DNA from 3 places in the Enterococcus sp. DIV0755b genome. Region 3 is predicted to be linked to each of the others. Evidence: predicted binding sites of a transcription regulator. Region 3 holds the regulator's gene; each other region holds the start of a gene.

Region 1 (3,287 bases), 620 kb from region 3:
TCGGTAAATTCAACAGACTCTTTGGAACCATACACCAAATGATTTTTGGCAAAGAAAGTGTGTAAACCCATACCGCCAAGTCCAATCGTATGAGCCTGCTGGTTCCCATTGGCAATAGAGGGAACCACATCAATATGCGAGTTATCCGTTACAAAAGTCAATGCGCGAGTCATCGCTCTAACTGATTTACCAAAATCAGGACTATCCATTAAGTTGACAATATTTGTGGAACCTAAATTACATGAAATATCAGTTCCTAAAACTTCATATTCTTGACGACCATTTAAAACAGAAGGGGTTTGGACTTGTAAAACTTCTGAACATAAATTACTCATAATAATTTTGCCGTCAATCGGATTTTCACGGTTGGCGGTGTCGATATTGACAATATAAGGATAACCAGATTCTTGTTGCAATTTAGAAATTTCATTTTCTAATTCCCGCGCTTTGATTTTTTGTTTCCGGATATTAGGGTTTTTGACCAAATTATCATATTCTTTGGTGATGTCAACATAAGAAAAAGGTACACCGTATTCTTTTTCAACACTATAAGGACTAAACAAGTACATATCTTCATTCTTGCGAGTTAATTCATAAAATTTATCCGGCACTAAAACACCTAGAGATAATGTTTTAACCCGAATCTTTTCATCCGCATTTTCTTTTTTGGCAGATAAGAAAGCCATGATGTCAGGATGAAAGACGTTTAAATAAACCACGCCGGCACCTTGGCGTTGGCCGAGTTGATTGGAGTAACTAAAAGAATCTTCAAACAGCTTCATAACGGGCATAACACCACTAGCTGCACCTTCGTATCCTTTAATTGGTGCGCCAGCTTCCCGTAAGTTTGATAACGTAATACCAACACCGCCACCAATGCGGGAAAGTTGTAATGCAGAATTAATACCGCGCCCGATCGAGTTCATATCATCAGTAATTTGAATAAGGAAACAAGAAACTAATTCTCCCCGACGCTTACGACCAGCATTTAAAAATGAAGGGGTAGCCGGCTGGTAGCGTTGGTGAATCATTTCATCGGCTAAAGTCATTGCCAATTCTTCATCACCATCGGCAAAATACAAGGCGTTAATGGCAACACGATCTTCATAATTTTCTAGATAAAAAGCACCATCGTTAGTTTTTAAGGCGTATTGGGAATAAAATTTATAAGCTGCCATAAATGATTTAAAAGTGAAATTTTGGGCTAATAAAAAGTCATAAAGTTTCGTGATAAATGCTTGAGAATATTTCGTCAAAAATTCTGTTTCTAAATAATCCTCAGCGACTAAATAATCCAATTTGTCATTAAAAGTAGCAAATTGCTTTGTATTAGGAAGAACATTTTCGCTAAAAAATGCTGCCAATGCTTCTTGATCTTTATTTAAAGGGATTTGACCGTCAACAGGTCGGTTAATTTCGTTATTCAGCTTATAGTAGCTGACATCTTTAAGCTCTTTTAAACTCATGGAAGGACCAACTTTCTTTTTCAGACTCTTAAGATAAAAAAATGCGAAAAAAAGAAGGTGTCCCGCAGATTTTGAAATAATAAAAAAAGCAACTGGTAAAATATGCAACACGTGTTTAAAAAACACTAGTGTAACTGTCCAGTACTATCTTAACTGCGGTACAACCTTAATTAATTGTGTTTAAGAAGCAAGACTGCGTAATTGATCAGGTCTAAAGCCGATAATTGTAGTCTCGCCTGCAGTCGTTACCGGTACACTTTGGAAACCTTGTTCTTTTAGAAAGTTCAATGCGGTAGGTTCTTCATCTATATTAACTTCTTTAAAGTTGACGTGATTTTCAGTTAAAAAGCGTTTAGTCATTTTACATTGCATACAGTTGTTTTTAGAAAATAAAGTGATAGTCATAATAGTTGCCTCCTTAAAATTCTTTATATACTCAGTATAGAGAAGTGGTAGTAAATGTCAATCAAAAAACACTAGATATTGTGTTTTGTAATATTAAACATACTATACATTGTGGTTTTGTGTTGATTAAGTGTTTCCAATAGCACAAGGACAAGTTTTCTTTCTCGTTTTCATGAGACGAAAATGAAGTGGTCTAGCTCGAAACAAGAATAATTATTACTATGTGAAAAATATTACAATTTTGTCGATTTTATTGACTTTAAGCGTGACAAACCTTATTCTAAATGAGAATAATTATCAGTCGCAATTGGGTTTTTCTTTATAAAGGAGTAATAATGCAAAAGTTAGCAGAAGTCGCACCAAATCAAACGTTTATTGTGAAAAAAGTAGCAGCGCCTACTGAAGTTCAAAAACATTTGCAAAACTTAGGTTTGTTGCCTGGAAGTCAGGTAGTCTTATTAAAAAGTAAGGGACAAGATGGAATCGTATTAGTGCAAAATACTCGGTTGGCTCTAGATCAAAGCATACTAGCAGCTATTTGTGTGGAACCAGCGATTGAAAAAAGTGAAATCTTATCGTTGGATCAATTAGCGGTCGGCGATAAAGGAAAAGTAATTAAAATATTTGGTGAAGGGGCAGTTAAGCGCCGTCTGATGGATATGGGCTTAACTAAAAACGTGCTTTTAACAGTACGAAAATTAGCGCCTTTAGGTGATCCGATTGAAATTAATTTACGAGGTTACGAATTGTCGTTGCGTAAAAGTGAAGCAGAATATATTTTAGTAGCTTTAATTAAGGAGGGATAGGATGAATCAGCTGCAATTTGCTTTAGCAGGTAATCCCAACAGTGGTAAAACGAGTACGTTTAATCAATTAACAGGATCCATGCAGTCGGTGGGAAACTGGCCAGGGGTAACAGTTGAACGTAAATCAGGTAGTTTAAAAAAGCAAAAAAATATTACTATCCAAGATTTACCTGGAATTTATTCATTATCCCCTTATACCCCAGAAGAAATTGTCGCAAGAGATTACCTTTTAACCGGTATGCCCAATACGATTATTAATATCGTTGATGCGACGAATCTAGAGCGCAATCTCTACTTAACGACACAACTCATGGAAACTGGTATTCCAATCGTTTTAGGTTTGAATATGATGGATTTAGTCAAAAAAAGCGGTAAAACTATTAATATTGCTAAGTTAGCTTATGGTTTAGGTATTCCAGTTGTCAGTATGAGTGCGTTAAAAAAACAAGGCTTAGAAGAATTAATTCACCAGAGTACTTTAGTGGCTGAAAAATTTCCGCCAGAAACAACCTATCCAACTTATGATGATCGCCTAGAAGCGGCATTATCAGAAATTATTGATGTTTTAGGAAATACGGTGCCACAAAAACAAGCGCGTTTTTATGCAGCT
Region 2 (3,287 bases), 2.0 Mb from region 3:
CTTATTCGTGGTGCGTTCTCTTAGTTATTGATTCAAGCGCATCCTTTCACTATTCACTTCTTCAATTAAAGGAAAAAAGGAATCTGAAATTAAAAAAAGGGTATGAAAAAGTAAACTATATTCGCTTTGATTACTGCTTTTATGCAATAAATTTTCCATCATATCCGTGACATAGCCAGTATGGTCTGTCGTAAATGAAAACAGATGATGTTCTTTAATGATAAATGTCATCGGGCTTGTCTCATAGTGATTATCTGTTTTATGCCGGTGCGGCACATTATAGACTAATAAAAAAGCGTGTTCTTCTGCGTCATACTCCACGCGAGCACGTTCGTTTTTATCTAATGAATAGGTTAGCATCTCATCACTTAGTTGGTATTTTTCTTGCAGCTCTGTCAAGGTCGTAACACTATGGTTATCGACTTGTACCCAAAATGAGGCGCCATTATTAAACTCTCGTTTATGTTCCATTTTTCACCCCGCCTTATCTACTTAGTCTAATTATAACAAAAAACGCTAGAATCCCTACTCATAAGTCTGGATTCTAGCGTTTTTTCCTTTAACCAATAAACTCCATTTGACGAATTTCTGCCAATTTATCATCAATCAATTGAATGACTTCTTTTGCAGCTGCTTCATCTTCTACAAAGTTCAATAAGTCCCCATCAATTTGCAATTTCGGACTTTCATGATAATTTTCAAACCATGCATCATATCGCTGATTTAATTCTTTATAATAATCATATAAACTTGGATCATATTCTAACTGTTCAAAATCACGACCCCGTTTTTTAATCCGAGCTAACATAGTTTCAAAAGAAACTTTGATGTGAACTAACAAATCAGGATGTTTTTTTTGCGCCGCATAAGGCAATTCTTGCATCATATTGGCTAACAATTCATCATACACTTGTACTTCTGTTTCTGTCGCACGGCCTAAATCGGCATTTAAATGAAATAACAATGAATCCTCATAAATTGAACGATCCAACACATTATCTTCATGGCGTAATGCTTGTTTAATACTATCAAAGCGCTTATTCAAAAAGTAGATTTGCAATAAAAACGCATATTTGTTTGGATCTTGATAAAACAGTGGCAAAACTTCATTGTCATCAACTGATTCATAAAATGCCTCACTGTTTAAATGATTGGCTATCATTTCAGTTAAACTTGATTTACCTGCGCCAATGGTACCTGCTAATACAATCACACTCATGGACCTCCAACTCACCTATCACTAAATATTGTGGTTTATCACTACTTGCAACACTATACCCCACAACATTTAGTTACGTCAAATAAGAAAATACTCACCAAAATACCGACTTATTTGTCAAAATCTATTCGCCGTGCGGTTTCAAAATCAATCCAAAGTGCTATTAATTATTTTACTTTTAATTTAATTTAGTAAAGACAACTTTCTATATTTTTAGCTTTTAAAAGCGTAAATTAGAAAAAGAAGTTAAAAAAAACTATTAAGAAAAAATTGAAAAGCCTTGAAATTTTTCATAAAGCCTTAACGATTCAGCAAATTTTTAGTAGAATAGACAAGCAGTACATAATTTTCTAATAGAAAAAATCAGCAAATATCTTCTGACAGCTAATAAAGATAATAAAACTATTGTTTCTTAAGAGTGAAAAGCGCAATATTTTAAAGTAGACGAAAAGAATATTTGCTCGCATGTCACAAATTAGCATGCGGAATAGATAAAAACTTAAAAAATAAAGTAGAAATGAGGCATTTGCATGAAATCCAGTGGTGAAGGGAATGCCAATGGTAAAATTATTTTGATGGGTGAACACGCTGTAGTTTATGGTGAAGCAGCGATTGCCTTTCCTTTTCAACCAACCCATGTAACAGCTGAAATAACAGACCATCCTTATGATCAATTACGTTCTGGCTATTTTGTTGGCCCCCTTATCAAAGCACCCAAAAGTTTGGAGAATATTAAAACATTGATTCGTCAATTACGGCACGATTTCACTGCTCCCCCTGTGCAAATTACCATTTCAAGTACAATCCCCGCAGAAAGAGGGATGGGTTCTAGCGCTGCAGTGGCGGTAGCGATTACCCGCGCTTTTTTTGATTGGCAAAATTCACCCGTGAGCCATGAAACACTGTTAAAGTATGTGAATTATGCGGAGAAAATTTCTCATGGTAATCCCAGTGGTATCGATGCCGCTGCGACTGCCGGCAGTGAACCAATCTTATTTCAAAAAGGTGCCGCTTTTGAAACTTTTCCTATTAACCTTAGCGCTTTTTTAATTGTCGCCGACACTGGCGTCAAGGGTAAAACGCGCCAGACAGTCAAAGCAGTAGCACAGCGCTTTGAACAAGATAAAAAGACCACTAGCGCTTTGATTAAAGAACTTGGTGATTTGACTTTAAAAGCCAAACAGGCGATTTTAAATAATCAAGCCCGTTATTTGGGCGAATTAATGAATGCCGCTCAAAAAAATTTAGCTGCTTTACAAGTAAGCGATCAAACACTAGATAATTTAATTGCTGTAGCCACAAAAAATGGTGCACTCGGCGCAAAATTAACTGGTGGCGGTAAAGGCGGCTGTATGATTGCCTTAGCTGCTGATTACACCACGGCTAAAAAAATTGCTACCGCATTAACTAACCAAGGTGCCAAAGCAACTTGGATTCAAGAATTAGGAGTTTATCAATATGCTTAAAGGAAGTGCCAAAGCACATACCAATATCGCTTTAATCAAATACTGGGGCAAAGCCGATGAAGATTTAATTATTCCCATGAACAATAGTCTTTCTTTGACCCTTGATGCTTTTTATACTGAGACATCGGTCACCTTTTCAGAGGAATTGACTACAGATATTTTCTATTTAGATGATGTCTTACAAGATGAAGCGGGAACAACAAAAATTAGTCGCTTTTTAGATTTAGTTCGTAAAAAAGCTGATTGTCCACTTTTTGCAGAAGTTAAAAGTTACAATCATGTGCCAACCGCTGCTGGTTTAGCATCTTCTGCCAGTGGCTTAGCGGCGCTTGCGGCAGCTTGTAATCAAGCGCTGCAACTAAATTTATCTGACAAAGATTTGTCTCGTTTGGCCCGCCGCGGTTCAGGTTCGGCCTGTCGCAGTATTTTCCCTGGGTTTGTAGAATGGCAAAAAGGCACCAGTGATGAAACTTCTTTTGCAGAACCTGTACCAAGTAGTGGCTGGGAAGATGAACTGGCGATGATTTTCATTTTAATTAACGATCAAGAAAAAGATGTGTCTAGTCGCGACGGTATGCGTAGAACAGTAGAAACTTCGGCAT
Region 3 (3,287 bases):
GTACGTAAATTTGGACGTATGGAGCTGGTTTTAAAAGGGGAAGCACAAAATTTTAAAAGTATTGCTCAATTAGGACCAGAACCAACGCCGGAAACTTTTAAATTAGCCGCCTTTAAAGAAAGCCTCGCTAAAACAAAGCGAGAAATTAAACCAGCCTTACTCGATCAAAAAATGGTGACAGGTTTAGGAAATATTTATGTAGATGAAGCTTTGTGGCAGGCTAAAATTCATCCTATGCAGCCTTGTGATACATTAACGGATTTAGAAATTAAACAGTTACGTTTAGCTATTATTGATGTTTTACAAAGAGCTGTAGCTGCTGGCGGAACGACTGTGCGCACTTACTTGAATGCCTTAGGAGAAGCGGGTAAATTTCAACTGTCATTAAATGTTTATGGCAAAACCGGTCAACCATGTCCCCGTTGTCAAACACCAATTGAAAAAATTAAAGTGGCACAACGCGGTACGCACTTATGTCCCCACTGCCAAAAATTAAGCATGAGGTGAATAGCATGGGATTTATCTTAGGAATTACCGGTGGTATTGCTAGTGGTAAAAGTACCGTTGTCAATGTTTTTAAAGAAAAGGGCTTTCCAATTGTGGACGGTGATATTGTCGCACGACAAATTGTAGAGCCTGGAAAACCAGCCCTAGCAGCGATTAAAGCAGCCTTTGGTTTAGAAGTGATATTACCAACAGGTGAACTAAATCGCAAAAAATTAGGGGAAATAGTCTTTCAAGACAGCGATAAACGTCAGCAACTGGATCGTATACTAAATCCGTATTTGCGTCAGCAGATAAAAGCGGAGATGGCTTTTTGGAAAAACAAAAGTCCGTTAGTTATTGCCGATATTCCGTTAATGTATGAAGGTCATTATGATCATTATATGGATGAAGTTGCAGTAGTGTATGTTGATTTTTTGCAACAAAAAAAACGACTGATGGCGCGAGATAATATTGATGAAAAAACCGCAGAAGCAAAAATTAATAGCCAAATGCCATTAGCTAAAAAAAGAGCGTTAGCTGATACTGTTTTTGATAATAACGGCAGTAAAGAAGAAACGGTGCAACAAGTATTAAATTGGTTGGAAAATCATTTTGAAAAGTAACCATAATTTGCTTTATTCTTTTTAATAATATGTAAGGTGTGAGGTGTGACAAAAGTCTTGTCGCACCTCATTTTTATTAATGTGAATCGTCTTCTGAAAATAACGTCTACTTTAATAAGTGGAAATTTTTCATCAGTTTTTTTGCGAAATACTTTTGCTAGATGCAAATGATAGCCTCGACTTTATTTCCTTTTTTAGTCGAACCCTTTAAAACTACAAAGGGACTGTGTTATTGACAATAAAATAAATAGCCAAAACTATTTTCTAAAAAGTTTATCAGTTTTTAAAATAATCTATTAAAAGCAGATAAATCCAGTCTTTTCTTAGGTACAAGACAATACAACACAAATTTTTTCTGTTATAATATAAGCAAAATTCCTAGAAATTAAATGAGGTGAGAAGATGCGTTGTCCAAAATGTCACCATAATAGTTCACGGGTGGTCGATAGCCGTCAAACCGATGATGGCCGTACAATCAGAAGAAGAAGAGAATGTGAAAATTGTGGCTTTCGTTTTACTACTTTTGAAAAAATTGAAGCAGCTCCTTTATTAGTGATCAAAAAAAACGGTGAACGAGAAGAATTTAACCGCGAGAAAATTTTACGTGGGCTGATTCGTTCAGCTGAAAAACGACCGGTTGCAATGGAGCAGATGGAACAAATTGTTGATCATGTAGAAAATCGGATACGCTCATTAGGTGAAAATGAAGTATCGACGACTTTAATCGGCGAATATGTCATGGAAGATTTGGTGGATGTTGATGAAATCGCCTATATTCGTTTTGCCAGCGTCTACCGCCAATTTAAAGATATGTCAGTTTTCTTGAAAGAATTACAGGATATCGTGGCAAAAGCTAACGGAAAAGATGAAACACAATAAAATTGGAGGCTGCATTTTTTGGAATATGCTTATGAAGCCAACTTACAACCAAAAACTGTTTATGAAGTAAAAAAAAGTGTTCCCCTCACTAGTGAAGGACAAAAGGCTTTAGTCAATTTGTACCAACCAATTATTGGCGCAGATGCTTTGGCTTTGTATTTTTGTTTATTACAAGACTTTGAAGATACACAAGAAAAATATACTCACCTGGAATTGCTTAATGCATTAGACATGGGAATTGGCACCATGAAGATTGCTAAAAAGCGTTTAGAAGGAATTGGTCTGTTAAAAACGTATTATAAAGAACAACCAGAAGTGGCCTTTTTATATGTTTTAACAGAACCACTGGCTCCAAAAGAATTTTTAAAAGATGAACTGATGTCTTTTTTATTAGTCGTAAAAGTTGGTCAAAGTAAGTTTCGCCAGTTAAATCGACGTTTTAATTCTCTTGTGATTAACACGGATGGCTTCCAGGAGGTCACGGCAAAGTTTGGTTCTGTTTATAATTTTTCTCAAAGCGAATATCAAGCCAATCAAAGCCTAGTAGAGAAAACTACAAGTGCTTTAGCAAACGAGCAGACAAGTCAATTACCTTTAGACGATAAACAGCTAAACTGGCCGTTATTACGAGATTTAGCCACCAAAAAATTTATTAATCCTGCCCAATTGACCGATACTTTGAAAAAGAGTTTACTTTTATACCACGAGTTGTTTGGCTATGATGAATTGCAATTAACTAATTTGATGGCTGAAGCGGTGGCTCTGACAGATGGTGTGATCGATCAGCGAAAATTAAAAAATATCGTTTATAAACAAAGCCAGCATCTGTTACCTGATAAAAAACAAACCAACCAAAATTATCAAAGTGATGAGCAGATAAGAAGAAAAAATACCTTGATGGCTCAAGGTTTTACGCAAGCTGATTGGCAGACCATTCTTGATAGTGAACGTTTGGCACCGATGGAGTATTTAACAGCGCTAAAAGCGGCTAAAGGTGGTTATGTAACCAAAAATGAAGAATGGTTATTAACCGACTTAGTAAGTAAATCACCGTTACCGCCTGCTGTAATTAATATCTTGTTAAATTACTTATTGGTAGTGCAAAATAAAGCACAATTACCCCAAGCGTTAACCAATCAGATCGCTAACGACTGGTCGCAAAATAAATTCAAGACACCAGAAGAAGCGATTTTGTATGTCAGAACAACTGTCAAAGAAAAACAAGTTGCTAAAGAACAACGGAAAAAAACAAGTGGACGTCCTCAAAATATTGTGAAAAAAGAAGACTTACCCGACTGG

Evidence for each region. The regulator NrdR, encoded in region 3, represses ribonucleotide reductase genes. The targets are predictions, from matches to a motif close to ACACNATATATNGTGT.
Region 1: nrdH (glutaredoxin-like protein NrdH) is a predicted target of NrdR. The motif match lies at 1,940-1,955, and genes of this name have one in related genera.
Region 2: IGI65_RS00345 (deoxynucleoside kinase) is a predicted target of NrdR. The motif match lies at 1,238-1,253, and genes of this name have one in related genera.

What each region holds. Positions count from the first base shown of each region.
Region 1 is NZ_JBIOQN010000001.1:2,667,221-2,670,507, reverse strand. Features, by position in the region: gene nrdE (class 1b ribonucleoside-diphosphate reductase subunit alpha) at 1-1,466, opposite strand, end outside; gene nrdH (glutaredoxin-like protein NrdH) at 1,647-1,871, opposite strand; gene IGI65_RS12875 (FeoA family protein) at 2,207-2,677, shown strand; gene feoB (ferrous iron transport protein B) at 2,679-3,287, shown strand, end outside.
Region 2 is NZ_JBIOQN010000001.1:46,589-49,875, forward strand. Features, by position in the region: partial or broken gene IGI65_RS00340 (magnesium transporter CorA family protein) at 1-471, opposite strand, end outside; gene IGI65_RS00345 (deoxynucleoside kinase) at 560-1,219, opposite strand; gene mvk (mevalonate kinase) at 1,750-2,685, shown strand; gene mvaD (diphosphomevalonate decarboxylase) at 2,678-3,287, shown strand, end outside.
Region 3 is NZ_JBIOQN010000001.1:2,046,864-2,050,150, reverse strand. Features, by position in the region: gene mutM (DNA-formamidopyrimidine glycosylase) at 1-507, shown strand, start outside; gene coaE (dephospho-CoA kinase) at 513-1,109, shown strand; gene nrdR (transcriptional regulator NrdR) at 1,512-1,988, shown strand; gene IGI65_RS09800 (replication initiation and membrane attachment family protein) at 2,007-3,287, shown strand, end outside.